2 regions of the Pseudomonas sp. EA_35y_Pfl2_R5 genome follow, and region 2 is predicted to be linked to the other one. Evidence: predicted binding sites of a transcription regulator. Region 2 holds the regulator's gene; the other holds the start of a gene.
What was found. The regulator sigma-54, encoded in region 2, starts transcription at its own class of promoters, with help from an activator protein. The targets are predictions, from matches to a motif close to ANTGGCATNNANNTTGCTNT.

Region 1 (14,278 bases), on a different contig from region 2:
GCATTACGCACCTCTTGACGCTCGAAGAAGGCATCGGCCTTTTTCTGCTCGCGCAGGTGCTCGTTGACCAGGGCGCCAAACTGGCTGGCTACCTGGGTCGGTGCAGGAAATTTGCCAAGGCTGGTGTCGATGGTACCCGCCACCAGCTGCCAGAACAGCAGAAAGGCCAGGGCGCCGATAGTCGGCATCAACAGGTTTGGCAGCCAGCGCTTGAATGCAGCAGCGCGGGCGGTTTTCAGGGTGTCCTGAATGGTCTGGGCGACGGCTGGATTACTCATCGTCATATCCTTTGGTAACGATGGGGGCGGCAGGTGCGGCCCCCGGGCGACGGATGGGTTAGAGCGTGGAGTCGGCTTTCAGGCCAATCTTGAATTGCTCGATGTAGGCGTTGGGTTGGCGCCCGTCATAGCTCAGGCCATCGATGAACTCATTGGTCGGCGCACGGAAGCCTTCTTCGTTGGCCGGTGGAAAGTCTTCGGCCTTGGCCTTGCCTTCAGCAATCAGTTCGTCGGCAGCGCTGCGGTACACCGCCGGCAGGTAGACCTGTTTGGCAATGTCGAAGTACCAGCTGTCCGGCTTGGCATCGCTGACTTGGCCCCAGCGGCGCATTTGCGTCAGGTACCAGATGGCATCGGAGTAGTAAGGGTAGGTGGCGTTGTGGCGGAAGAACACGTTGAAGTCCGGTACGTCGCGCTTGTCGCCTTTTTCGTACTCGAAGGTGCCAGTCATGGAGTTGGCGATCACCTTGGCATCAGCCCCGACGTATTCAGGGCGCGCGAGGATTTCCACGGCTTCGGCGCGGTTGGCGTTGTTGTTTTCATCCAGCCACATCCCGGCGCGGATTAACGCTTTGACCAGGCGCTTATGGGTTTCCGGGTTGGCGTCGGCCCACTCCTTGGAGACTCCGAGGACTTTTTCCGGGTTGTTCTTCCAGATTTCGTAGTCGGTGATTACCGGCACGCCAATACCTTTGAATACGGCGGCCTGGTTCCATGGTTCGCCCACGCTGTAACCGCTGATGGTGCCGGCTTCCAAAGTGGCAGGCATTTGCGGCGGCGGGGTGACTGAGAGCAGAGCGTCGGCGCTCAGGGTGCCGGTGATGTCGCCCTTGGCTGGGGCGTAATAGCCCGGATTGATACCACCGGCAGCCAGCCAGTAGCGCAGCTCATAGTTGTGGGTGGACACCGGGAACACCATGCCCAGGTTGAACGGCTTGCCCTTGGCTTTGTATTGCTCGATCACCGGCTTGAGTGCATCGGCCTTGATTGGGTGCACCGGTTTGCCATTTTCCATCGGCACATGCTTTTTCATTTCTTCCCACACCGCATTGGACATGGTGATGCCATTGCCGTTGAGGTCCATGGAAAACGCGGTCACGACATCGGCTTTGGTGCCAAAGCCGATGGTGGCCCCCAGGGGCTGACCGGCCAGCATGTGCGCGCCGTCCAGTTCGCCGGTGATCACCCGATCCAGCAGTACCTTCCAGTTGGCTTGCGCTTCTAGGGTGACGTAGAGCCCCTCATCCTCGAAAAAGCCTTTTTCATACGCGATGGCCAGCGGCGCCATGTCGGTGAGTTTGATAAAGCCGAGTTTGAGCTCGTCTTTTTCCAGCTCGGCAGCCAGGCTGATTTGCAGGCTAAGTGGGTTGAGTAACAAAGCGGCAGCGCAGCCGAAGCCAGTCAGGGTCTTTTTCAGTAGCGAACGGCGAGCGTTGAAGTTACGCATGGTGAATCCTCAGGTCTCAGAAACGAAAAAAGACGTCAACGGTCAACGCCGCCCAGTGAGAGCAGGTTGCCTTTGACGTCTTTGTCTATTCGTCCCGATCACCGCCGTTGGCGATCCGAAGACGGGTGTAAGGTCTTGAGAGGATCGTTGCAAGGGGCTTGCCAATTTTGCGCGTGTTATTGCGCATGAGGCGCGCAAAGCGCCTTATTTGCTTCTCGAATAGCCCAATAAATCTTTTTAACTACATAGGCTTAAGACTGTTATCTAACTGTGATTGTAGTAGTTGAACCATTGAGTGAGCAGGTAGGCGATGGCCATTTGAGTGGCCACCAGGCACCGTTCTGAGTCATAGCTGTACAGCTATTCACATATTTGAACGCTTTTGGTTCGCCAGCAATCTGGGCGGCACTGAGCGCCACATCCTCAAGAAATCGCACTCAGTAATCTTTACTGCGCAGCAGGTCGGCGCTGCGCTTCTTCTGTGAACTCCTTGAGCCAGCGCAACACCTCTACCGCCTCCCAGCGCGACGGATCGAACATGGCATAGGCCAGGCCTTGATAGCCGACCACATCCAGCTGCCGGTGATAGCCGGCGCGCTGCAGCAAGGCTTCGATCTCGGCAAAGCAGGTGTTGAAGTGCACCCGGGAAAACGGCGTCTTGCCCTCGGTGACGATGCCTTCAAGCTGCAATTCATTGACGGTGGCCCGGACTTTCTCCAAGGGCATACGGTTTACGCTGTGTTTCAGCTGCAGTACGTCGAGCATCTGGGTACTCCTGTTAACGCCTTGTATGGACCCGATCTGCCGGGCGGCATGGTTGGCTGGATGGCATGACCAAGGGTAATCGAAAAATACTGTACAAATAAACAGTATTCGATAATAGTAAGCCCAAGGCCCTAACCGGCACCTACTCGATCACTCGCGCCATCTGCCCGCAAAGCCAATGGCCACAGGCACTGCAGAGGAGTCACGAACAATGCAACAGATGCTGATGACAATTGTGCTATTGGGCCTTCTGGCCGGTTGCGCGCAACCGCAGCTTGATCAACCTCGGGCAAATGGCACCTACCTGGTGATCGAGAATGGTCAGGCCTGGGCCGTGCTGGTATCTGACGGCAAGCGCGTGGAAGAGCAGGGCACGGTGGTGGATGTGATCAGACTGCCCAGCGAGAACTCTGTCGTGGCGGCCAGTTATGTGATCGAAACGGCCAATTGCGGCCGCGTGCAGTGGCTGAGCGAACGCTCTGATGCGGCCGATGGCATGACTAACCTGATGTCGCTGCACAGCAACAATCAATTGGGGCAGAGCGGCTGCGTCATTACCAGTGGGCTGAGCAAGGTTTGGACGGTGCTGGATTACTCCGGCTGAAACGAAAGAGGACACCCCTAAGGTGCCCTCTGTTTGTTTATTCGTCGACCTTGGCCTTCTTGCCAGGTAACAGGCCATCGGCGCGGAACATCGTCTTGATCCCGCGAATCGCCTGGCGGGTGCGGTCCTGGTTTTCGATCAGGGCAAAGCGCACATGGTCATCGCCATAATCGCCAAAGCCAATGCCCGGCGAGACGCAGACCTTGGCCTCTAGCAGCAGCTTCTTGGCGAATTCCAGCGAGCCGAGCTTGGCGTACTGCTCGGGAATCTTCGCCCAGATATACATCGAAGCTTTCGGATTTTCGACCATCCAGCCCAGCTCATGCAGGCCTTTGACCAGCAGATTACGGCGCTGGCGGTATTGCTCGGCAATGTCACGCACGCATTGCTGATCACCTTCAAGCGCCGCAATAGCGGCTACCTGCAGTGGGGTGAAGGTGCCGTAGTCGTGGTAGCTCTTGATTCGTGCAAGGGCGTTGACCAGCTCTTTATTGCCGACCATAAATCCGATGCGCCATCCGGCCATGTTGTAGCTTTTGGACAGGGTGAAGAACTCCACGGCAATGTCCTTGGCACCCGGAACTTGCATGATCGAGGGGGCTTTCCACCCGTCGTAGACGATGTCCGCGTAGGCCAGATCGTGGACCACCAGCACGTCATATTGTTTGGCCAGGCTCACCACACGCTCGAAAAAATCCAGCTCGACACATTGCGCTGTGGGGTTGGACGGAAAGCCAAGAATCATCATCTTCGGTTTGGGAATCGACTCACGAATCGCTCGTTCCAGTTCGGCGAAGAAGTCTACGCCAGGCACCAGCGGTACCGAGCGTACCTGGGCGCCGGCCAGTACAGCGCCATAGATATGAATCGGGTAGCTGGGGTTGGGCACCAATACGGTGTCGCCGTGATCCAGGGTTGCCAGCATCAAATGCGCCAGCCCTTCCTTGGAACCGATGGTGACGATGGCTTCGCTTTCCGGGTCGATTTCGACCGTATAACGGTCTTTGTACCAGCGCGAAATCGCGCGGCGCAGACGCGGAATACCACGCGAGGTGGAGTAGCCGTGAGTGTCTTCGCGCTGGGCAACCTGGACCAGCTTCTCGACGATATGCGCCGGCGTCGCGCCGTCTGGGTTGCCCATGCTGAAGTCGATGATGTCTTCACCGCGACGGCGCGCGGCCATCTTCAATTCGGCGGTGATGTTGAAAACGTAGGGGGGGAGTCGATCGATGCGCGCAAAGCGGCGCGGAGCTTGGTCAGCCATGCTTTCCTCGGTACGTAAGCGCCCGGAACCGTCCGAGCGACGTTGGCCAGTGCGCTGGCCAGGCGGCGAAGATAAGCGCTGCCTGGGGGCTTTGTCGAGCCCCCAAGCGGCGCTGGTGTTCATGCCGGAATCTGGCGCTTCAGGCGCAGCAGCAAATCGGCCAGCAATTCGATATCGGTATCCATGGTGCGCCACGACGAGACACTAAGGCGAAAGGCCGGGCGGCCCTGCCAAATTGTCGGGCCGAACCAGACTTCGCCGCTGGCCTGCGCCGCTTCGCGGATGGCCACGGTCTGTGCGTCGCTATCCCCGCGTACCAGCACTTGGTTGAGTACCACGCGGTTGAGCAGCGGGTAACCGCCATCGCGCAGGTGTTCGGCCAACTGGCCGGCTTGGCGAATATGCCGGTCGATCAGTTCGCGCAGGCCATCGCGGCCAAGGTTGGCGAGGGCCGCCCAGATTGCTACGCCACGGGCGCGGCGGGAAAACTCCAGCGTCAGGTTTTTCTGCGCATCCTTGCTCGCGCTGGCATAGGCGGCGTCGCTATTCATCGCCGTGGCCAGGGCATCGGCATCACGGCAGATGGCCATGGCGCCGTCGTAGGGTGTGTTCAGCCATTTGTGGCCGTCGCAGGTCCAGCTGTCGGCCAACTCCACACCAGTGGCCAGATGCGCAGAAGAGGAGGCGCGGGCCCACAGGCCGAAGGCGCCGTCCACATGCACCCAAGCGCCGGGGGCTTTGGCTTTGGGAATCAGCTCGGCGAAGGGGTCGAACTCGCCGGTGTTCACCTCTCCGGCCTGCAGGCAGAGGATGCTCAGGTCATCCAGGGTCGGCAGCTGCGCCGGGTCGATGCGGCCCTCGGCATCGGTGGGGGCGACGATCAGCCGGTTCATCCCGAAGCCAAGTATGCGTAGGGCCTTCTTCACCGTGATGTGGCAGGTGGCGGAGACCACCACGCGTACTTCCGGCGCGCCGATCAGGCCATCACCATCAAAGTCCCAGCCCTTGCGCGCCAGTAGCGCGCGGCGGGCGGCCGACAGGCTGGCCAGGGTGCAGGCGGTGGCGCTGGTGCCGAAGCCGACGGCGCTGCTGCGTGGCAGATCGAGGGCCTCCAGCACCCAGCGTCCGGCGGTGCGCTCCAGCACATCGGCGACCGGGGCATTGTCGAAGGAGGACGCGCACTGGTCCCATGCCAGCACCAGGCGTTCCGCCGCTGCGGCAGCCGGCAGCGTGGCGCCGATGACGAAGCCGAAGTAGCGCGGGCCGTTGCTGGCCACGGTGGCGGGCGAGCCGATTTCGTCCAGCTGGCGTAGCACCTCCTGATCATTCAGGCCCTGTTCGGGTAAGGGCTGCTCGAAGGCCAGCAGCGCGGCGATGGCGGAGGGTGAGGGGTAGACCGGACGGCTGTCGATGCCATCGTAATAGCCGAGAGCGCGGCGATCCGCGTCGGCCAGTAGTTGGCGTTCTTCATGGGAGGTGGGCATGACGTTCTCGGCGATGGGCGATGGATGCCTTCACCTTAGCCAGTCAGGGCCTGCCAGCGCAGATACACAGTTGCTGGGAGTGAGCCATACAGTTGAAGCAGCTACGGCACTGATGGGGTAACAGTGCCGCGTTGACCGATACAGTTGTGGCCCCTAGGCCGGGCTCCGGTGTTCTCATCCGCCGAGCATGTCATGCATGGCGATGATCTGTTCGGCCACCTGCGCCAGTTTTTGCTGGCGGCTCATGGCCTGACGGCGCATCAGCGTGTAGGCCTGTTCCTCATCGCAGCTCTTCATCTTCATCAGCAGGCCTTTGGCCAACTCGATGCGCTTGCGTTCGGCCAACTGGGCATCACGTGCCTGCAGTTGTGCACGCAGCGCCTGGTCGCTCTCGAAGCGGGCCATGGCCACATCGAGAATCGGCTGCAGGCGCTGGGCGTGGATGCCTTCGACGATATAGGCGCTGACGCCGCTCTGGATCGCTTGGCGCATCACGCCGGGGTCGTGCTCGTCGGTGAACATGACAATCGGCCGCGGTAGATCGCGGCTGACCAGCACTACCTGTTCCATCACGTCGCGGCTCGGCGATTCGGTGTCGATCAGAATCACATCAGGGCGCACAGCCTCGACCCGTTCCGGCAGGTCGATGGTCAGGCCGGATTCATCGATGACCTCGAAACCGGCTTCGGTCAGGGCAGTTTTCAGGCGGCCGACCTTCTTCGCAGTGTCGTTGATCAGCAGGATGCGCAGCATGTTAACGGCTCTCCTGTTGGGCGCTGAGTGGGGCATCGGTCAGGGCATGCAAGGCAAAACTGCGCGCGTAGCCGGCTGGGTCACTGCCGTCCCAGACTTGGCCGTCGAGCAACTGGCTGCTGCGCATGTCACTTGGTATATCAATACCGAGTGCTTCGGCAGCCTGGCGATAGAGGTCTAGCTGCTGCACTTGGCGAGCGATGACCAGGTAGTCTGGATCTTCGCGCAGCAGGCCCCAGCGGCGGAACTGGGTCATAAACCACATGCCATCGGACAGGTAGGGCTGGTTGACCGCGCCGCCTGCGTGAAAGCGTAGTGGATGGGCGTCCTGCCAAGCATGGCCGAGGCCGTCCTGGTACTGGCCGAGAAAGCGCGGCTGGATCGCTGACAGCGGCGCGTCGACATACTCGCTACCACTGAGCAGTTGCGCGGTGCTGCGCTGGTTTTCCTCGCTTTCATCGATAAACCGGCTGGCCTCCAGCATCGCCATGATCAAGGCGCGAGCGCTGTTGGGGTGTTGTTCAGCAAACTCACGGGTACAACCCAGGACTTTTTCCGGGTGATCGGGCCAGATCGCCTGGCTAGTGGTCAGGGTGCAGCCCATCTGTTCATCCACTGCCTGGGCGCTCCAGGGTTCGCCGACGCAGAAGCCATCGATACGCCGGGCCTTGAGGTGGGCGAGCATTTGCGGTGGCGGTACGACGACGCTGTCGACATCGCTGAGCGGGTGAATGCCCTGGCTGGCGAGCCAGTAATTCAGCCACATGGCGTGGGTGCCGGTGGGGAAGGTTTGGGCGAAGGTCAGTTTTGCGCCAGACTGGTGCGCGCGTTGCGCCAATGCGCTGCCAGTGCTCACGCCAGCGGCTTGCAAGGCGGGCGACAAGTTGATGCTCTGACCGTTCTGATTGAGGCCCATCAGCACCGCCATATCGGTGGCAGGCGCGCCACCGAGGCCCAGTTGCACACCATAGATCAGGCCGTAGAGGCTATGGGCCGCATCCAGCTCGCCGCTTAGCAGTTTATCGCGCAGAGTGGCCCAGGATGCCTGGCGCTGCAGGTTAAGCGTCAAGCCATGCTTCTCGGCGAAGCCTTGGGTGGCAGCCACAATGACCGATGCAGCGTCTGTGAGGGCCATAAAGCCGATATTCAGTGCCGGTTTCTCTGGTGTATCGCTGCGGCTGATGTCGTGCTCAATCATGATGCGTTTTTCCTGTGCCCACACAAAAAGGTGCCGTACCAACCGCCGACTTCCATCTGCGATTAGAACGACACCATTGTCTATTCAAGCCGATTCCGCCGTTGGAAAGGCTAATGCCTTAACTCATAGCAAGGCGTATGCCAGAGCACGGGCTGGGCTACAGGCAGAACAAACCCCGCCGTAGCGGGGTTTGCTTTGGATCTGGAAGAGTTGCCTTAACGCTCCAGCATTTGCCTAACCGAGCTTTGCGGGATTTGCTGTTTACGGCCTTCGCTGTCGGTGAATTCGATCATGCCAGTGCCTTTATCCAGCTTCGGCTTCCCATCGCTGGTCAGTAACTGCCCGTCGGTAGTGCTGATGATGTATTCACTGCTGCAGCCGGCCAGGCTGAGCACGCAGAGTGCGGCAATAATCCAGTGCTTCATTAGCCTCTCCTGATAGTCCGTGGTGCATTGTTGCACCCCCATGTCAGAAGGTAGCTGCTGGGCTTTGCCTGGCAAGCCAGGCAGCAAGAAAAAGCCCCGCACTAGGCGGGGCTTCTCTGACGCGGGTAACGCTTAGGCTTGAACGACCGGGATCTGGGCGTTCGCAGCGGCTTCACGGAACTCGGCGATCTGGTCGAAACTCAGGTAGCGGTATACGTCCGCTGCCATGGTGTCGATTTTCTTCGCGTAGACCATGTATTCCTCAACAGTCGGCAGTTTGCCGGTGATGGCTGCAACAGCGGCCAACTCGGCCGAAGCCAGGTAGACGTTGGCACCATCGCCCAAACGGTTGGGGAAGTTACGGGTGGAGGTCGACACCACGGTGGAGTTCGCCTCAACGCGTGCCTGGTTACCCATGCACAGCGAGCAGCCCGGCATTTCCATGCGCGCGCCGGCTTTGCCGTAGATGCCGTAGTAGCCTTCTTCGGTCAGCTGATGCTGGTCCATCTTGGTCGGCGGCGACAGCCACAGACGAGTCGGCAGGGTGCCGTCGACTTTTTCCAGCAACTTACCGGCCGCACGGAAGTGACCGATGTTGGTCATGCACGAACCGATAAACACTTCGTCGATCTTCTCGCCCTGAACGGAGGACAGCAGACGCGCGTCGTCCGGGTCGTTCGGTGCGCAGAGCACCGGCTCGTTGATATCGGCCAGGTCGATTTCGATGATTTCGGCGTACTCGGCGTCCTTGTCGGCTTCCATCAGCTTCGGATCGGCCAACCAGGCTTCCATCGCTTGGGCGCGACGTTCCATGGTGCGGGCATCGCCGTAGCCTTCGCTGATCATCCAGCGCAGCAGGGTGATGTTCGATTGCAGGTATTCGGCAATAGCCTTTTCCGGCAGCTTGATGGTGCAACCGGCGGCGGAGCGCTCGGCGGAGGCGTCGGACAGCTCGAACGCCTGTTCAACGGTCAGCTCGTCCAGACCTTCGATCTCGAGGATGCGGCCGGAGAAGATGTTCTTCTTGCCTTTCTTCTCGACGGTCAGCAGGCCTTTCTGGATGGCCACGTAAGGGATGGCATGGACCAGGTCACGCAGGGTGATGCCCGGTTGCAGTTTGCCCTTGAAGCGCACCAGTACCGACTCCGGCATGTCCAGCGGCATTACGCCAGTGGCAGCGGCGAAGGCAACCAGACCGGAACCGGCTGGGAAGGAGATGCCGATTGGGAAGCGGGTGTGCGAGTCGCCACCAGTGCCGACGGTATCCGGCAGCAGCATGCGGTTCAGCCAGCTGTGGATGATGCCGTCGCCAGGACGCAGGGACACGCCGCCACGGGTGCGGATGAAATCCGGCAGGGTGTGGTGGGTGGTGACGTCGATTGGCTTCGGATAAGCCGCGGTGTGGCAGAACGACTGCATCACCAGGTCAGCGGAGAAGCCCAGGCAAGCCAGGTCTTTCAGCTCATCGCGGGTCATCGGGCCAGTGGTGTCCTGGGAGCCGACGGTGGTCATCTTCGGTTCGCAGTAGGTGCCAGGACGCACGCCTTTGCCTTCCGCCAGACCGCAGGCCTTGCCGACCATTTTCTGCGCCAGGGTGAAACCCTTGGTGCTAGCAGCAGGTGGCTCCGGCAGCTTGAACAGGTCGGTTGGGCCCAGGCCCAGTTCGGCGCGCGCTTTCTCGGTCAGACCGCGACCGATGATCAGCGGGATACGGCCGCCAGCGCGGACTTCGTCGAGCAGTACCGGAGTCTTCATTTCGAAGGTGGTCAGGACTTCGTCGGTGCCGTGCTTGCAGACTTTGCCAGCATGCGGATAGAGGTCGATCACGTCGCCCATATGCATGTTGGAAACGTCGAATTCGATCGGCAGAGCGCCGGCATCTTCCATGGTGTTGTAGAAGATCGGGGCAATTTTGCTGCCGAAGCAGAAGCCGCCCGCACGCTTGTTCGGCACGTACGGGATGTCGTCGCCGAAGAACCACAGCACCGAGTTGGTGGCGGATTTACGCGAGGAACCGGTGCCGACTACGTCTCCGACGTAGGCAATCGGGAAACCTTCGCCGCGCATGGCTTCGATCTGCTTCATCGGGCCGGTGACGCCTTGCTCGTCCGGCACGATGCCGTCACGGGCCATTTTCAGCATGGCCAGGGCGTGCAGCGGGATATCCGGGCGCGACCAGGCGTCTGGAGCCGGCGACAGGTCGTCGGTGTTGGTTTCGCCAGTCACCTTGAATACGCGCAGGCTGATCTTGTCGGCCAGGGTCGGGCGGTTTTTGAACCACTCGCCGTCAGCCCAGGATTGCAGCACGCCTTTGGCGTGAGCGTTACCGTTCTTGGCTTTTTCCGCGACGTCGTGGAAGGCATCGAACATCAGCAGGGTGTGCTTCAGTTGCTCGGCAGTCACGGCAGCCAGTTCGCTGTCGTCGAGCAGCTCAACCAGGGTGGCGATGTTGTAGCCGCCCTGCATGGTGCCGAGCAGCTCAACGGCGTGCTTCTTGTCGATCAGCGGGGAAGTGGCTTCGCCTTTGGCAAGGGCAGAGAGGAAACCGGCCTTGACGTAGGCGGCTTCGTCGACGCCAGGCGGCACGCGGTTGGTGATCAGGTCGAGGAGAAAGGCTTCTTCGCCAGCGGGCGGGGTTTTTAGCAGCTCGATCAGGCCTGCGGTTTGTTCGGCGTTCAGCGGCTGGGGCACGATACCCTGAGCGGCACGCTCTGCTACATGTTTGCGATAGGCTTCAAGCACAGTTATTACCCTCATCAGTGGTCCCAAAGAGTTGTCCGGGACGCGATCCAGAAAACAACAAACCAGGCGCTTCTTGGCTTTATGGGCCGTTCAGCCGAGGTTGTGCTGCTTTCTTGCAGAAGCTGTTTTCAAAGTTTTACGCCGGCAGGATGGGCTGGATGAGGGCTGGTGCCGACACTTGAAGGGTGGCTCAAGGGTCAGCACCAACATCGAACCTGCAGGATTGACTGTGCTCGTGACGCTTTGAAAACAGCTTCCAACGGACGTTGCTGCCTCTAAAAGGCCGGCCGATTCTACTGGAAAGCTTTGACAAAGTTAAGCCAAAGGCCCCGCTTATATGGGGGGAATCTGCCTTAGACAAAGGGCTAACAGGCCGCTGAAAAGTTACTGCACTCGGCAATGCGGCGTTGAAGTCAGCTTCAGAGTGCTCATGTACAGCTCGTACATTGCGCCTCTTCAGCTGACGTCACCTTGCCTTGCTGTCGGCTCGCTACATTTTTCAGCGGCCTGTTAAGATGCCAGCCTGTCCGCCAGTACCCATGCCTTTCGTTATGTCCAACCAACGTATCAAAACCCCTTGTGTCGGCCTGTGTTCCACTGTGTACGGCGATTTGGTCTGCCGTGGCTGCAAGCGCTTCCATCATGAGGTGATCAACTGGAACGGCTATAACGACGAAGAAAAGCGCGCCGTGTGGCTGCGCCTAGAGGTGCTGTTGGTGCAGGTTATGGCGGCTAAAGTGGAGGTTTTCGATGCGGATCGCCTACGGATGCAGCTGGAACAACGCAGGATTCGCTTTGTGCCGCAGCAATCGCCGTATTGCTGGGCCTACCAGCTGATCGCCCGTGGCGCGCGGGTAATCAGTCAGTTGGAGGCTTATGGCATGGTGCTGCTGCCAGAGTTTCGCTATTGGAGCCTGCCGGAATTGCGTGACGCGATTGATCGCGAGTTCTTTCTGCTGTCCGAGGCGCATTACGAGCGCTATATAGCGCCGCGCTTTCTCCTCGAAGGGCTGGAGATAAGAGTCTGAGTAGGTCTTTTAAATGAAAAAGCCGCCTGTTTAGGCGGCTTTTTTGTTGAGCTGCAGTTGAGTTAGCGCTGGGCGACCAGCTCTTCCAGGTGGGCGATGATGTCGTCCGGCTTGAGCACCAGGATGTCGCTTTCCAGCGAGTCGAGAATTACCTCAGCTGTATTGCCAATCAGCGCGCCGGAAATTCCGGTGCGCGCCACGGTGCCGATCACCGTCACGCCAGCGTTGAGGCGGTGCGCAGCCTGGGGGATCAGCACATCGGCCGGGCCTTCGGCGATATGCAGGCGCTCATCACTGATCTCGTATTCAGCTTGGAACGCTTTGCATTGCTCGCGGTAGCGCGCCTCGATGGTTTCCTTGAGCTGGAAAGTCGGGTCGGCAGCAGAAAGCATGGGCGTCGGGTGGGCGCTGATCACATGCAGTTCGGCCTTGGCCAGGGCGGCGATATCAAAGCCATGGCTGACGATGCTGGTGTGCAGGGTGCGGTGTTCGCTGTCGGCATTACCGACATCGACCGCCGCCAGGATGGCAGTGCCGGCCCAGGATTTTTCGGTTTTCACCATCAGCACCGGCGCCGGACAGTAGCGCAGCAGTTTCCAGTCATCGGGGGTGAGCAGGGCTTTTTTCAGCGGGTTATCGGGGAAGTGCTGCTTGATCACCAGGCCGCAGCCCTCGGCTTGCTGCACGTTGATGATGGTCTGGTGCAGGTTTTCATCCCAGGCCTGTTGGCTGGTGGTGCTGAAGCCTTCGCCGTTGAGCAAGCCGGTAAGATCGCGCAGGTAGCCGCTGTGATCACTTTTCTTGTCGCACACCAGTAAGTGCAGGTGCGATTGAGTAACGCCAGCAATCAGTTTGGCGCGTTTCAGGGCCAAGTCTTCCGTGTGATTGGGCTCCATCACTACCAAAATGCTGCGAATAGCTTGCATGATCATCTCCATGTGCAGTCAGTTGTACTGTTTATCACTATAGATCGCCGCCACTGGCTTGCTGCTTGATCGGTGTCAATCGAGTGGCTGTTCGCGCGCTCATTCGTATAATGACGGCCTTCAAGCCGCACCATCCAAGCCCGCCCATTTTTGTGAATTTATGTATCTGTTAGCCGAAATCGATAATTTGCTGCGTTGCGCCACTCATCAGCCCTGGCACGGCCGGACGCCGAGCGTGCGCCCATGAACCTGCCGGAAATTCACGAGTTTCTCGGCTGCCGCACGCCGGATGGCTGGATCACCGCCGCTTTGGCGGACCAGCAGACCCTGTTGATCGACCATAAAAACTGCGAATTCAAGGCCGCGAGCACTGCGCTGAGCCTGATGGCCAAGTACAGCACCTACGTCGACCTACTCAACGCCATGTCGCGTCTGGCCCGTGAGGAGCTGGTGCACCATGAGCAGGTGCTGCGCATCATGAAGCGCCGCAAGATCGGCCTGCGCCCAGTCTCGGCGGCGCGCTACGCCTCAGGCCTGCGTAAGGTGGTGCGCACCCATGAGCCGCACAAACTGGTGGACACCCTGGTGGTGGGCGCCTTTATCGAGGCACGCAGTTGCGAACGCTTCGAGGCCCTGGTGCCGCACTTGGATGAAGAACTGGGCAAGTTCTACTTCGGCTTGCTGAAAAGCGAGGCGCGGCACTTTCAGAACTACCTGAAACTGGCTTATCAGTACGGCGAGGCGCGTGATGTAGACCAGGCCATCGAACGGGTGAGGGTGGCCGAGCGCGAGCTGATCGAGTTTCCGGACACTGAGTTCCGCTTTCACAGCGGTGTGCCGCCGCTCTAAAACAAAAAAGCGCCCAGTAGGGCGCTTTTTTGTAGGCCGTGTGCGGTGCTTACTGCTGCACTTTCAGGTCTAGCGCCAGATCGCGCGCCGCCTTGGTGGCCAGTACGCCCATCAGCTGGCCAATTTCATCCTGGCGGCTGCTTGCGCCGTCATTGCTGCCGCCCATCATTACGCTAGGTACTGGGGCTTGCGCGGCTGCCTGTGCCCAGACCTTGTTAATTTCGATCAGGGCATCCAACTTGGGTTGCAGTGCGCCATCGGCCTTGATCACCGCTTCGCGGGCGTAGGCTTCGGCGTCAGCGGTGATTTTTGTCGCATCGGCGGTGATCGCCGCCTTGTCGCGTAGCAGTTCGGCGGTCTGCTTCTCGATCTCGGCCCGGCCTTTTTCGCGCTCGGCGTTGATCCGTGCCAGTTGTTTTTCGGTTTCCGCTTGGGTGGTGCGCTCGATCTGATCACGCAGGGTTTCCTGGCGGCGCGCTTCCACCTCCTTTTCACCGCGGGCGGTCACCAGCAGC
Region 2 (14,278 bases):
GAAGCCAAAGGATTCGATCAGAAACGCGGTGCCCGGCTCAGGCTGGTTGAGCAGTCGTAGCTTGAGGCTATCGCGCAGCTGGTAGAGGTTGAGGTGGGTGGTGTCGATCTTCAAGTCGGCCAAGTCGATAATCGGGCCTAGGAGCAGGCTTTCATCGGCAATGGCTTCAGCCAATGAGCGGCTCTCATTGGTCAGCGGATGGCGCCGGCGGGTCTCGGAGAAGCGCTTGAGCAGGGTTTCTTCGTCAGCATCCAGGTAGATCACATCGCACTTGATGTGCCGCGCGCGAACTTCTTCAAGCAGCTCGGGAAAGCGCTTGAGATGGCTCGGCAGATTGCGCGCATCAATCGACACTGCGACCTGCGGATGCAGCAGCTCGGTGTGCAGCAAGGCGCGTTCGGCCAGTTCAGGTAGCAGGCCGGCGGGCAAGTTGTCGATGCAGTAGAAGCCGTTGTCCTCAAGTACATCGAGGGCGGTGCTTTTCCCGGAGCCGGAGCGCCCGCTGACGATGATTAGGCGCATGCTCAGGCTCGGTTGAGTTGACTTTGTACGTCCACGACCACCTGATACAGGGCTTCGCTGCTTTCGGCTTGCCGCAGGTTGGCACGCACATCGCCGCGATCGAGCATGCTGGCGATCTGCCGCAACAGTTCCAGGTGAGCATCGGTGGCGGCTTCGGGCACTAGCAGGACAAACAGCAGGTCCACTGGTGCGCCGTCGATGGCGTCGAAGTCCACGGCGGAGTCCAGGCGCAGCAGGGCGCTGATCGGCGCGGTGCAACCGGGCAGGCGACAGTGCGGAATGGCAATGCCATTACCGAAACCGGTCGAGCCGAGTTTTTCCCGGGCAATCAGGCTTTCGAAGATATCTTGGCCATCCAGGTCAGGCAGCTCGCGCGCCACCAAGTTGGCAATCTGTTCGAGGACACGTTTTTTGCTGCCGCCCGGCACGTTCACCAGGGAACGGCCGGGGGTCAGGATAGTTTCAAGTCGGATCATAGGAGATAGACGACGTCAGCGGGCCATAGCGCCCTGTTGGCGGTCGAGCTGTTTTTCCTTGTGTTTGATGAGTTGTCGGTCGAGTTTGTCTGTCAGTAGATCGATGGCTGCGTACATGTCTTCATGCTCGGCGTTGGCGACGACTTCGCCGCCAGCAATGTGCAGGGTCGCTTCGATTTTCTGTTTGAGCTTCTCGACCTCCATGATGACTTGCACGTTGGTAATCTTGTCGAAGTGGCGCTCCAATCGGCCGAGTTTTTCGGCGATGTAGTCGCGTAGGGCGTCGGTCACATCCAGCTGGTGTCCACTGATGTTGACTTGCATACCGCTTTCTCCTTGTTGCCGTGTGTAAGAGGCAGGCGAGAGGCCTGCCGCCGGAACACTGTGGCGTGGAAGACTCTGGTAGAACGAGCCTGGCACGGTCGCTAATTGCATGCTGACAGTATGGCTGCATATGCGAAAAGGCGAGACCTGGGCATATTCTGTACGAGTAGTTGTCTTCCTTCTTCGTGCTGCCTTAGATCAATCGTTTGCGCTCACTGGATGGCGCTATTCCGAGGGATTCACGGTACTTGGCGACCGTGCGGCGAGCGACTTGAATGCCCTGTGCTTCCAGTAAACCAGCGATCTTGCTGTCACTCAACGGCTTTTTCGCATTTTCCGCGGCGACCAGTTTTTTGATGATGGCACGGATCGCGGTGGACGAGCATTCACCACCTTCGGACGTGCTGACGTGGCTGGAGAAGAAGTATTTCAGCTCGTAAATACCACGCGGGGTGTGCATGAATTTCTGCGTGGTCACCCGCGAAATGGTCGATTCATGCATGCCTACAGCTTCGGCAATATCGTGCAGCACCAGGGGTTTCATCGCCTCGTCGCCGTAATCGAGGAAGCCGCGCTGATGCTCGACGATCTGCGTGGCGACCTTCATCAGGGTTTCGTTGCGGCTTTGCAGGCTCTTGATAAACCAGCGTGCTTCTTGCAGCTGGTTGCGCATAAAGGTGTTGTCGGCGCTGGAGTCGGCACGTTTCACAAAACCGGCGTATTGCGCGTTGACCCGCAGGCGCGGCATGGCTTCCTGGTTGAGTTCCACCAGCCAGCGCTCGTTGTGCTTGCGCACGATGACGTCAGGCACCACGTATTCCGGCTCGCTGGACTCGATCTGCGAGCCAGGGCGCGGGTTGAGGCTCTGGATCAGGTCGATAACCTGGCGCAGCTCGTCTTCCTTGAGCTTCATGCGGCGCATCAGCTGGCTGTAGTCGCGACTGCCGAGCAAGTCGAGATAGTCGTTGGCCAGGCGCTGGGCTTCGCTCAGCCACGGAGTTTTTGCTGGCAGCTGACGCAGTTGCAGAAGCAGGCATTCGCCCAGGTTGCGCGCGGCGATACCGGTTGGCTCGAACTGCTGAATGCGGTGCAGCACGGCTTCGACTTCATCGAGCTCGATGTCCAGCTCCGGGTCGAAGGCTTCGACCACCTCTTCCAGGGTTTCTTCCAGATAGCCCTGCTGGTTGATGCAGTCGATCAAGGTGACGGCAATCAGGCGGTCCTTGTCCGACATTGGTGCCAGATTGAGTTGCCACAGCAAGTGGCTTTGCAAGCTTTCGCCGCTCGAGGTGCGGGTGGTGAAATCCCACTCGTCGTCATCGTTGCTGCTACTGGGCAGGCTGCTGGCGCTGGTCTGGTAGATGTCTTCCCAGGCGGTGTCGACGGGCAGCTCGTTGGGGATACGCTCGCCCCAATCACCTTCTTCCAGGTTGTCCACGGTCTGCGTGGCTTCCTGGTAGCTGGTTTCCTGATAGGGCGCTTCGGGCTGTTCGCTGGGGCTGGCGCTTTCTGCTCCATCGGCCATGGGGTCCGAATTGTCGAAATCATCGCCATCTTCCTGGCGTTCGAGCATCGGGTTGGACTCCAAGGCCTCCTGGATCTCTTGTTGCAGATCCAAGGTAGACAATTGGAGCAGGCGGATGGCCTGTTGCAGCTGCGGTGTCATCGTCAGCTGCTGGCCCATTCTCAGGACTAGCGATGGTTTCATTGCAGACCTTATTTACCGGCGTCGTGCGCAATCCACTACAGGGCGTTTTCAAAAAGCGCCACTAGGAAGCAAATTATATGCCTGACTTTAAAGGTTTTGCCTAGCCTTGGCTGCAGTCGGCTTGAGAAAAGCTGTAGCTACAGCCTGAACTCATGCCCCAGGTAAACTTCTTTCACTGTCTGGTTAGCCAGAATGGTCTCGGCATCACCTTCGGCGATCAGTTGGCCATCGCTGACGATATAGGCGGTTTCGCAGATGTCCAGGGTCTCGCGCACGTTGTGGTCGGTGATCAACACGCCGATACCCTTGGCCTTGAGGTGGTGGATGATCTGCTTGATATCGCCTACCGAAATAGGATCGACGCCGGCGAACGGTTCGTCTAGCAGGATGAACTTGGGATTAGTCGCCAGGGCGCGGGCAATTTCCACGCGGCGGCGCTCACCGCCGGACAGGCTCATGCCGAGGTTGTCGCGGATATGGCTGATATGGAATTCCTGCAGCAGGCCTTCGAGTTCTTTGCGGCGTGTAGGGCCGTCAAGATCCTTGCGGGTCTCCAGGATGGCCATGATGTTGTCGGCCACGCTGAGCTTGCGGAAAATTGAGGCTTCCTGCGGCAGGTAGCCGATGCCGGCGCGAGCGCGGCCATGCATCGGCTGGTGGCTAACATCGAGGTCGTCGATCAACACGCGGCCCTGATCGGCCTGTACCAAGCCGACGATCATGTAGAAACAGGTGGTCTTGCCGGCGCCGTTGGGGCCAAGCAGGCCGACGATCTGCCCGCTATCGATGCTCAGGCTAACGTCGCGCACGACCTGGCGGCCTTTGTAGCTCTTCGCCAGGTGTTGGGCTTTCAATGTGGCCATTATTACTGCGCCTGCTGGTCGGCTGGTTTGTTCTTCGGCTGGATCACCATGTCGATGCGCGGACGTGGCGCGGTGACGTTGGTGCCTGTGGCGCGGCCGGCGTTAACGATCTGGCGTTGGGTGTCATAGACGATTTTCTCGCCTTCGAAGGTGTTGCCTTCCTGAATCACCTTGGCCTGGTCGATCAGTACCACGCGCTCGTTGGCCATAAAGTACTGGATGGTCAGGCCGTAGGCCTTGACGATCTGCTTGTCGGCTGACGGCAGTTGCTCGTAGTAGGCCGGCTTGCCGACCGAGGTAAATACCTCGACATCGCCCTGGGCATTCTGGGTGATGGTCACTGTGTCGCCAGTGACCTTCATGGTGCCCTGAGTAATGACTACGTCGCCGCGATAGACGGCAACGCCTTGTTTGTCATCGAGTTCCGCGCTATCGGCCTGGATGCGGATCGGCTGTTCGCGGTCGGATGGCAGTGCCCAGGCGCTGACACTTCCGAGTGCGGCGCTGAGGCTGAGTAGTAGGGGGAGGGTGTTAACGAGCCTCATGCTGACCTCTTACGTTGGACAGCAGGAGCATCCTGCCGTCATTCATGTACGCTTTCATTCCTTTTGCCGTGGTCACCCCATTGGCCGCGTCGATTCTAACGGCTTGCTGGGTCTGCGCATATTCCTTCTCGGGGAATACGGTCAGGCGGCTGGTGGTGAGGATGGTCGGACGGCCTTTGGCATCTGTACGCTCAACGCGCACCTTGTCGATCAGTTCGACTTCAACGCCGCCTGGCGACACTTCACCGCGCTCGCTGCGGATTTTCCAGGGCAGCTCGGTGCCGCGGAACAGGTTCATGTTCGGGCTGGTCATCAGGGTGATGTCGCTGGTCTTGACGTGCTCGACCTTGTCGGTCGTCAGCTCGTAGTGCAGTTTGCCGTCGGCCTGGTATTGCACGGTGTAGGTGTTAGTGGCGTAAAAGTCGATGGTGCTTTCAGCTGCAGCGCTGTGCGTCTGCTGGTTGAAGCTTTCGGGGCTGAGGTTCCAGTAGCCGAGGGCTGCGACCAGCAGTGCGACAAAGGCGAACAGAGCAATGTTGAATAACTTGCGGGGCATGGTTGGCCTATAAGTATGCGGCTTGAGCGGCTTCAAGGGTGCCTTGGGCGTGCATGATCAGTTCGCAGAACTCGCGTGCAGCGCCTTCGCCCCCGCGAGCGCGGGTAATCCCGTGGGCATGCTGGCGAACAAAGCCGTCGGCGCTGGCGACTGCCATGCCGAGGCCTACGCGGCGGATCACCGGCAGATCGGGCAGGTCGTCACCGAGGTATGCGACTTGTGCATAGTCTAGGCCCAGTTCGCCGAGTAGCTCATCGAGCACCACCAGCTTGTCTTCGCGGCCCTGATACAGGTGTTGAATCCCCAGGTTCTGCGCGCGGCGTTCAACCACGGGGGTTTTGCGGCCGCTGATAATCGCGGTGCGCACGCCGGAATTGATCAGCATCTTGATGCCATGGCCATCAAGGGTGTTGAAGGTCTTGAATTCGCTGCCGTCGACCAGAAAGTACAGCTTACCGTCGGTGAGCACGCCGTCGACATCAAATATCGCCAGCTTGATGGCCTGGGCGCGCTGCAGTAGGTCGGGGTTAGTCAGGTCAAGGCTCATCACATCACTCCGGCGCGAAGCAGGTCGTGCATGTTCAGGGCGCCTACAGGTAGGTCGTTGTCGTCGATCACCACCAGTGAGCTGATCTTGTGGTCTTCCATGATTTTCAAAGCCTCTGCCGCAAGCATTTCCGCGCGGGCGGTCTTGCCGTGGGCGGTCATTACGTCATCGATAATGGTCTGGCGCACGTCGATGTTGCGGTCCAGGGTACGGCGCAGATCGCCGTCGGTGAAGATCCCGGCCAGGCGACCATCGTCCTCGGTGACCACTGTCATGCCCAGGCCTTTTTGGGTCATTTCCAGCAGCGCGTCGCGCAGCGAGGTGCCGCGTTTTACGCGCGGCAGGCTGTCGCCAGCGTGCATAACGTTTTCCACCTTGAGCAGCAGGCGTCGGCCCAATGCACCGCCGGGGTGGGAGAATGCGAAATCTTCGGCGGTAAAGCCGCGGGCTTCCAGCAGAGCGATGGCCAGGGCGTCGCCGAGTACCAGCGATACCGTAGTGGAAGAGGTTGGTGCCAGGTTCAGTGGGCAGGCTTCCTGGGATACGCGGGCGTCCAGGTTGACTTCGGCTGCCTTGGCCAGTGGCGACTCCGGGTTGCCGGTCATGCTGATCAGGCGGATGCCAAGGCGCTTTATAAGCGGCAGAAGGGTAACGATTTCTGCGGTAGAGCCGGAGTTGGACAGGGCCAGCACCACGTCATCGCGGGTGATCATGCCCATGTCGCCATGGCTCGCTTCGGCCGGATGCACAAAAAACGCAGTGGTGCCGGTGCTGGCCAGGGTGGCGGCAATCTTGTTGCCGACGTGGCCGGATTTGCCCATGCCGACCACCACGACGCGGCCTTTGCTGGCGAGAATCAGCTCGCAGGCCCGCACAAAATCACCGTTGATACGTGCCAGCAGGTCCTGGATGGCTTCGAGCTCCAAGCGGATGGTGCGTTGCGCTGACTGGATCAGATCGGTGGACTGGCTCATGACTTCTCTGCGGCGTACGGGCTAAAAGCTGCCGATTATAACGGTAAAGGTGCGCCTGCCCAGTATTTCCAGTGTCGAGTTGTTTGTCGGAACTGTGCGGTGCTTATCTCTGGCAACACCTTCAGCCTTGGGCGGCGAATACCTCGGTGGTATAGTTCGCGGCCATTTTCGGTACGTTCGATGATCCGTAGTGCCCTTTGTTCCGGGCGATGCGTCAGTCAGGCAAGCGTTGAGCAAGGAGTCCAGATGAGCGCCGAGAACCCGTATGCAGTTGAGCTGAAGAACGTCAGCTTTAAACGCGGTGAGCGGGATATTTTCAAAAACGTCGATATCCGCATTCCCCGTGGCAAGGTCACCGGGATTATGGGGCCGTCTGGTTGTGGCAAAACCACTTTGCTGCGTCTGATTGCTGCCGAACTCAAGCCGAGCCAGGGTGAGGTCTGGGTCAATGGCCTGAATTTGCCGACGCTGTCGCGCAGCGAGCTGTTCGATATGCGCAAGCAGATGGGTGTACTGTTCCAGAGTGGTGCGCTGTTTACCGACTTGGATGTGTTCGAAAACGTCGCCTTTCCGCTACGGGTGCATACCCAGCTGCCGGAAGAGATGATTCGCGACATTGTCTTGATGAAGTTGCAAGCAGTCGGCCTGCGCGGTGCTCTGGACTTGATGCCGGATGAGTTGTCAGGCGGCATGAAGCGTCGCGTGGCGCTGGCTCGGGCGATTGCTCTGGATCCGCAGATTCTGATGTATGACGAACCTTTCGTTGGCCAGGACCCTATAGCCATGGGTGTTCTGGTGCGACTGATTCGTCTGCTCAGTGATGCGCTGGGGATTACCAGCATTGTGGTGTCCCATGATCTCGCGGAAACCGCGAGCATTGCCGACTACATCTATGTCGTCGGCGACACTCAGGTGCTGGGGCAGGGCACCCCAGCCGAGTTGATGAATTCGGATAACCCGCGTGTGCGTCAGTTTATGCAGGGCATACCGGATGGTCCTGTGCCGTTTCACTTTCCTGCGGCCAATTACCGCGACGATCTTCTGGGGGAGCGCTGATGCGCAAGACATCTGTGCTCGAACGGGTGCGCCTGTTCGGTCGCGCCGGTATTGATGTGGTGGCTACGCTGGGGCGCTCGGGGCTGTTTCTGCTGCGCGCGCTGTTTGGTCGTGGCACGACCGGCAACAGCTTTCAGTTATTGATCAAGCAGCTGTATTCGGTTGGGGTGATGTCTCTGGCCATCATCGTCGTGTCCGGCATTTTTATCGGCATGGTGTTGTCGTTGCAGGGCTTCAGCATTCTGGCCAAATACGGTTCTGAGCAGGCGGTGGGGCAAATGGTTGCCCTGACCCTGCTGCGTGAGCTGGGTCCAGTGGTGACTGCCTTGCTGTTTGCCGGGCGCGCCGGCTCAGCGCTGACCGCTGAAATCGGCAATATGAAATCTACCGAGCAGCTGTCGAGTCTGGCGATGATCGGCGTTGACCCGCTCAAGTACATCGTCGCCCCGCGTCTGTGGGCTGGCTTTATCTCGATGCCATTGCTGGCGATGATCTTCAGCGTGGTCGGCATCTGGGGTGGGGCGATGGTCGCTGTCGACTGGCTGGGCGTATATGAGGGCTCGTTCTGGGCCAATATGCAAAACAGTGTTTCGTTTCGTGAAGACGTGCTCAATGGTGTGATTAAGAGCGTGGTCTTTGCGTTTGTCGTGACTTGGATCGCCGTGTTCCAGGGCTATGACTGTGAGCCGACTTCGGAAGGTATTAGTCGTGCCACCACTAAGACCGTGGTGTACGCCTCACTCGCCGTATTGGGGCTGGACTTTATTCTGACCGCTTTGATGTTTGGAGATTTCTGATGCAGAACCGCACGCTGGAAATTGGTGTCGGCTTGTTCCTGTTGGCCGGGTTGTTGGCCTTGTTGCTGTTGGCGTTGCGCGTCAGCGGCCTGACCGTTGGCAGTGGCGACAATACCTATAAGGTGTATGCGCACTTTGAGAATATCGCCGGTTTGACGGTCAGATCGAAAGTGACCATGGCCGGTGTGACCATCGGCAAGGTCACTGCGATCGATCTGGACCGCAACAGCTATATGGGGCGCGTCACCATGGTCTTGGATGATGCCGTGGATAACCTGCCGGCAGACTCCACTGCGTCGATTCTGACCGCAGGTCTGCTGGGTGAGAAATACGTTGGGATTAGCGTGGGCGGAGAAGAAGAAGTGCTGAGCGATGGCGGCACCATTCACGACACGCAGTCGTCATTGGTGTTGGAAGATCTGATTGGCAAGTTTCTGCTCAATTCAGTCAACAAAGACCAGGCTAATTAATAGAGGTAATGACTATGTTCAAGGCACTGCGTAACGGTCTTTTTATCTGCCTGGCGGCCATGTCCTTGCCGTTGTTGGCGGCCCCAGCGGCTCATGAGGTGGTGCAAGAGACCACCACTACGCTGCTGGCCGACCTCAAGGCCAACAAGGAACAGTACCGCACCGATCCAGGCGCGTTTTACAACGCGCTGAACAGCATTCTTGGCCCGGTGGTGGATGTCGACGGGATTTCCCGTGGCGTGATGACTGTGCGTTACTCACGCCAGGCCTCGCCCGAGCAGATGCAGCGCTTTCAGGAGAACTTCAAGCGCAGCCTGATGCAGTTCTATGGCAATGCCCTGCTGGAGTACAACAATCAGGACATTCGCGTGCTGCCGGTCAGCGGTCAGCAGGACCCTGAGCGCACTTCGGTAAATATGGAGATCAAGGACGGCAAGGGTACGGTCTACCCGCTGTCCTACACCATGGTCAGCCTCGATGGCACCTGGAAGATGCGCAACGTGGTCATCAACGGCATCAACGTCGGCAAACTGTTCCGTGACCAGTTTTCCCAGGCCATGCAGGACAATCGCAATGACCTGGACAAGGTTATCGACAACTGGACCGAAACCGTTGCCAAAGCCCGCCAGGGGGCAAATGCATCGTGAGTCAGGCCAGCATCAGTGAGGCGTCTCCCGGGGTGTTCAGCCTGGTCGGTGTGCTTGATTACCTGAGCGCACCGGCGTTGCGTGAGCAAGGTGCGCGCCTGCTCAAGGTCAGTCCTGCGGCGGCGTGCGTGATTGATTGCACGGGTGTGGAGAAGTCCAGCAGCGTCGGGCTATCGCTGTTGTTGGCGTTTATGCGTGACGCCAGTGCAGCCGGCAAGACCCTTGGTGTGAGCAATCTGCCCAAGGACATGCGTGAGATCGCTGGCGTTTGTGGTCTGCTGGAAATTCTTCCGCTGCAAGCCTGAAACCTGCCTACGATCTGCTGTGCGTCTGCCATCCGGCGTTAAAAACAGCCTCGGAATGCTGATTTACACCAGTAAACTCCGCTTCCGCGGCTGTTTTTGCCTTGTCTGGCTCTAGCTCGCGAGATCGTAAACAGGTTCAGAGCAGGGTTTCGGTCGGCTGGCAATAATGCGGGGTTCGCAGGCGAGGGGCTTTTTTGTATGATGCCCGACCCGCGGGCGTATGCTCGGCTGTCGTTAATCCATGTATTGATTGAGGTTGAGCATGCAGGCCTTAGAAGTAAAGAGTCTCCTTGAGGCTAAATTGCCGAATACCCAGGTGGAAGTTGAAGGCGAAGGCTGCAACTTTCAGCTGAACCTGATCAGTGATGAGCTGGCCGCTCTCAGCCCGGTCAAGCGTCAACAGCAGATTTACGCTCACCTCAATGCCTGGATCGCCGATGGCAGCATCCACGCCGTGAGTATGAAATTCTTTAGCCGTGCCGATTGGGCCGCGCGCTCCTAAACCGAGAGAATCATGGACAAACTGATTATTACCGGCGGTGTGCGCCTTGATGGCGAAATCCGCATTTCCGGGGCGAAGAACTCTGCCCTGCCGATTCTCGCCGCCACCCTGCTCGGTGACGCGCCTGTCACCATCTGCAACCTGCCGCACCTGCACGACATCACCACCATGATCGAGTTGTTCGGGCGCATGGGTATCGAACCGATCATCGACGAGAAGCTCAGTGTCGAAGTCGACGCGCGGGCGATCAAGACACTGGTTGCACCCTATGAGCTGGTGAAAACCATGCGCGCCTCGATCCTGGTGCTGGGGCCGATGGTGGCGCGTTTCGGTTATGCCGAAGTCGCCCTGCCAGGCGGTTGCGCCATCGGTTCGCGTCCGGTTGACCTGCACATTCGTGGCCTTGAAGCCATGGGCGCGATCATCGATGTCGAAGCCGGTTACATCAAGGCCAAGGCACCGGAAGGCGGTTTGCGTGGCGCGCATTTCTTCTTCGATACCGTCAGTGTGACCGGTACTGAAAACATCATGATGGCAGCGACCCTGGCCAAAGGCCGCAGCGTGCTGGAAAACGCCGCGCGTGAGCCGGAAGTGGTTGACCTGGCTAACTGCCTGATCGCCATGGGCGCGAAGATAACCGGCGCTGGTACCGATACCATCATTATCGATGGCGTGGAGCGTTTGCACGGCGCGCGTTTCAGCGTGATGCCCGACCGTATCGAAACCGGCACCTACCTGGTAGCGGCTGCCGTCACGGGCGGCCGGGTCAAGGTCAAGGACACCGATCCGACTACCTTGGAAGCAGTGCTGTCGAAACTGCAGGAAGCCGGTGCGGAAATCACCTGCGGCAACGACTGGATTGAGCTGAACATGCATGGCAAGCGGCCGAAAGCCGTGAACCTGCGTACTGCTCCGTACCCGGCGTTCCCCACCGATATGCAGGCGCAGTTTATTGCCCTCAATGCGATTGCCGAGGGCACTGGCACGGTGATCGAAACCGTATTCGAAAACCGCTTTATGCACGTGCATGAAATGATCCGTATGGGCGCGCAGATCCAGGTAGAAGGCAACACCGCCATCGTCACCGGTGCTGAAAAGCTCAAGGGCGCCCCCGTTATGGCCACGGATCTACGTGCATCGGCCAGCTTGGTGATCTCGGCACTGATTGCCGAAGGCGACACCCTGATCGACCGCATCTACCACATCGACCGTGGTTACGAGTGCATCGAGGAAAAACTGCAGTTGCTGGGGGCGAAGATTCGCCGCGTGCCGGGCTAAGACCATGCTGACTATTGCCCTTTCCAAAGGCCGGATTCTCGATGACACCCTGCCGCTGCTGGCGGCGGCGGGTATTGAGCCGACCGAAAACCCGGATAAAAGCCGCAAGCTGATCATCCCAACCACCCTGGATGATGTGCGTCTGTTGATCGTACGTGCCACCGACGTGCCGACCTATGTCGAGCATGGTGCGGCGGACCTCGGCGTGGCTGGCAAGGACGTGCTGATGGAATACGGCGGCCAGGGCTTGTACGAGCCGCTGGACCTGCGTATTGCTCAGTGCAAGCTGATGACTGCCGGTGCTGTCGGTGCGCCCGAGCCGAAAGGCCGGCTGCGGGTTGCCACCAAGTTCGTCAATGTGGCCAAGCGTTACTACGCCGAGCAGGGTCGCCAGGTCGATATCATCAAACTCTACGGCTCGATGGAACTGGGCCCGTTGGTTGGTCTGTCCGATAAAATCATCGATGTGGTCGACACCGGCAACACCTTGCGTGCCAACGGTCTAGAAGCCCAGGAGCTGATCGCCCACATCAGTTCGCGGCTGATCGTCAACAAGGCCTCGATGAAGATGCAGCACGCGCGCATCCAGGCGTTGATCGACACCCTGCGCGATGCGGTCGAAGCGCGACATCCACGCTGAGTCTGTTGGCCGCCCAGTGCGGCCTAGCCTATCCGCGTTATAGCCAAAATTCTCAGGTGCCCGCGCGGAGTGGTTGTTACTCTACGGGCGCTTGAGCATTTGCCAATTTAAGAGGCCCGCTATGACCGCTCCTATCGCTATTCGCCGACTCAATGCCGCTGACCAGGACTTTGCCCAGCATCTGGATCATCTGCTGAGCTGGGAAAGTGTCTCGGATGATGCGGTCAACCAGCGCGTGCTGGATATCATCAAGGCCGTGCGCGAGCGTGGCGATGCGGCATTGGTCGAGTTCACCAAGCAGTTCGATGGCCTGGATGTCGCCTCAATGGCCGATCTGATTCTGCCGCGCGAGCGTCTGGAACTGGCTCTGACCCGTATCACGCCGGAGCAGCGCGGCGCCCTGGAGAAAGCCGCCGAGCGCGTGCGCAGCTACCACGAGCGGCAGAAACAGGACTCCTGGACCTACACCGAAGCCGACGGCACAGTGCTGGGGCAGAAGGTCACCCCGCTGGATCGCGCTGGCCTCTATGTGCCGGGAGGCAAGGCCTCCTATCCCTCGTCGGTGCTGATGAATGCCATCCCGGCCAAGGTCGCCGGTGTGCCGGACGTGGTGATGGTGGTGCCGACCCCCCGTGGCGAGATCAACGAGATCGTTTTGGCGGCGGCCTGCATCGCCGGGGTCGATCGGGTGTTCTGCATCGGTGGCGCCCAGGCCGTGGCTGCGCTGGCCTATGGCACCGAGAGCGTGCCGCCGGTGGACAAGATAGTCGGCCCGGGCAATATCTACGTGGCCACCGCCAAGCGCCATGTATTCGGCAAGGTCGGCATCGACATGATCGCCGGGCCCTCGGAGATCCTGGTGGTGTGCGACGGCCAGACCGACCCGGACTGGATCGCCATGGACCTGTTCTCCCAGGCCGAGCACGACGAAGACGCTCAGTCGATTCTGGTCAGCCCGGATGCCGCCTTCCTCGACCGTGTGGCTGAGAGTATCGCCAAGCTGCTGCCGACTCTGGAGCGCGAGACGATAGCACGCACCTCCCTGGAAGGCCGTGGTGCGCTGATTCTGGTGGCCGATATGGCCCAGGCCATTGAAGTGGCCAATCGCATTGCCCCAGAGCACCTGGAACTCTCGGTGGAAAACCCCGAGCAGTACATGTCGCTGATTCGTCACGCAGGCGCGATCTTTATGGGTCGCTACACCGCCGAGGCCCTTGGCGATTACTGCGCCGGACCGAATCACGTGCTGCCGACCTCCGGCACCGCGCGCTATTCCTCGCCGCTGGGGGTGTATGACTTCCAGAAGCGTTCGTCGATCATCCATTGTTCGGCCGAAGGCGCCTCTGAGTTGGGTAAGGTCGCCAGCGTGCTGGCCCGTGGCGAGTCGCTGACCGCCCACGCCCGTAGCGCCGAGTACCGCATCAAACCGTGATGCTGTTTGTAGGGTGGACAACGCTTTGTTTGTCCACCGCCTTGTCCGGTGGCAACCGCTTCGCGGTTTTCCACCCTACGCAAACCGAAGAATTCGAGGAGAGAAGGGCAGATGAGCAAATTCTGGAGCCCCTTCGTCAAAGACCTGGTGCCTTATGTACCGGGTGAGCAGCCGAAACTGGCCAAGCTGGTCAAGCTGAACACCAACGAGAACCCCTACGGCCCGTCGCCCAAAGCGATTGCCGCGATGCAGGCCGAGGTCAATGACAACCTGCGCCTGTACCCGGACCCCAATAGCGACCGCTTGAAGCAGGCTGTGGCCGATTATTACGGCGTACAGACCGCCCAGGTATTTGTCGGCAATGGCTCCGACGAGGTGTTGGCGCACGCATTCCATGGCTTGTTCCAACATGGTCAGCCGCTGCTGTTCCCGGATATCAGCTACAGCTTCTATCCTGTGTACTGCGGCCTGTATGGCATCGACTCCGTGCAGATACCGCTGGATGAACAGTTCCAGATTTGCGTGGAAGATTACGCGCGACCTAATGGCGGCATCATTTTCCCCAATCCCAACGCACCGACCGGCAGCCCCCTAGCGCTGGCGGCCATCGAGCGTTTACTCAAGGCCAACCCGGAT

Region 1: AACX99_RS08195 (CmpA/NrtA family ABC transporter substrate-binding protein) is a predicted target of sigma-54. The motif match lies at 7,919-7,938, and genes of this name have one in related genera.

The regions. Positions count from the first base shown of each region.
Region 1 is NZ_CAXAOW010000003.1:210,376-224,653, forward strand. It holds gene AACX99_RS08160 (ABC transporter permease) at 1-278, opposite strand, end outside; gene AACX99_RS08165 (CmpA/NrtA family ABC transporter substrate-binding protein) at 337-1,725, opposite strand; gene AACX99_RS08170 (transcriptional regulator) at 2,173-2,490, opposite strand; gene AACX99_RS08175 (hypothetical protein) at 2,702-3,094, shown strand; gene alaC (alanine transaminase) at 3,132-4,358, opposite strand; gene AACX99_RS08185 (pyridoxal phosphate-dependent decarboxylase family protein) at 4,478-5,842, opposite strand; gene AACX99_RS08190 (ANTAR domain-containing response regulator) at 6,017-6,595, opposite strand; gene AACX99_RS08195 (CmpA/NrtA family ABC transporter substrate-binding protein) at 6,597-7,793, opposite strand; gene AACX99_RS08200 (YgdI/YgdR family lipoprotein) at 8,009-8,218, opposite strand; gene acnB (bifunctional aconitate hydratase 2/2-methylisocitrate dehydratase) at 8,351-10,960, opposite strand; gene AACX99_RS08210 (DUF1289 domain-containing protein) at 11,512-11,988, shown strand; gene AACX99_RS08215 (universal stress protein) at 12,051-12,914, opposite strand; gene AACX99_RS08220 (tRNA-(ms[2]io[6]A)-hydroxylase) at 13,158-13,763, shown strand; gene AACX99_RS08225 (SPFH domain-containing protein) at 13,813-14,278, opposite strand, start outside.
Region 2 is NZ_CAXAOW010000007.1:842-15,119, forward strand. It holds gene rapZ (RNase adapter RapZ) at 1-522, opposite strand, end outside; gene ptsN (PTS IIA-like nitrogen regulatory protein PtsN) at 525-998, opposite strand; gene hpf (ribosome hibernation-promoting factor, HPF/YfiA family) at 1,014-1,322, opposite strand; gene AACX99_RS13630 (RNA polymerase factor sigma-54) at 1,516-3,030, opposite strand; gene lptB (LPS export ABC transporter ATP-binding protein) at 3,168-3,893, opposite strand; gene lptA (lipopolysaccharide transport periplasmic protein LptA) at 3,896-4,438, opposite strand; gene lptC (LPS export ABC transporter periplasmic protein LptC) at 4,425-4,994, opposite strand; gene AACX99_RS13650 (KdsC family phosphatase) at 5,002-5,541, opposite strand; gene AACX99_RS13655 (KpsF/GutQ family sugar-phosphate isomerase) at 5,541-6,515, opposite strand; gene AACX99_RS13660 (ATP-binding cassette domain-containing protein) at 6,762-7,571, shown strand; gene mlaE (lipid asymmetry maintenance ABC transporter permease subunit MlaE) at 7,571-8,368, shown strand; gene mlaD (outer membrane lipid asymmetry maintenance protein MlaD) at 8,368-8,838, shown strand; gene AACX99_RS13675 (MlaC/ttg2D family ABC transporter substrate-binding protein) at 8,853-9,485, shown strand; gene AACX99_RS13680 (STAS domain-containing protein) at 9,482-9,790, shown strand; gene AACX99_RS13685 (BolA family protein) at 10,053-10,292, shown strand; gene murA (UDP-N-acetylglucosamine 1-carboxyvinyltransferase) at 10,305-11,570, shown strand; gene hisG (ATP phosphoribosyltransferase) at 11,575-12,210, shown strand; gene hisD (histidinol dehydrogenase) at 12,332-13,642, shown strand; gene hisC (histidinol-phosphate transaminase) at 13,754-14,278, shown strand, end outside.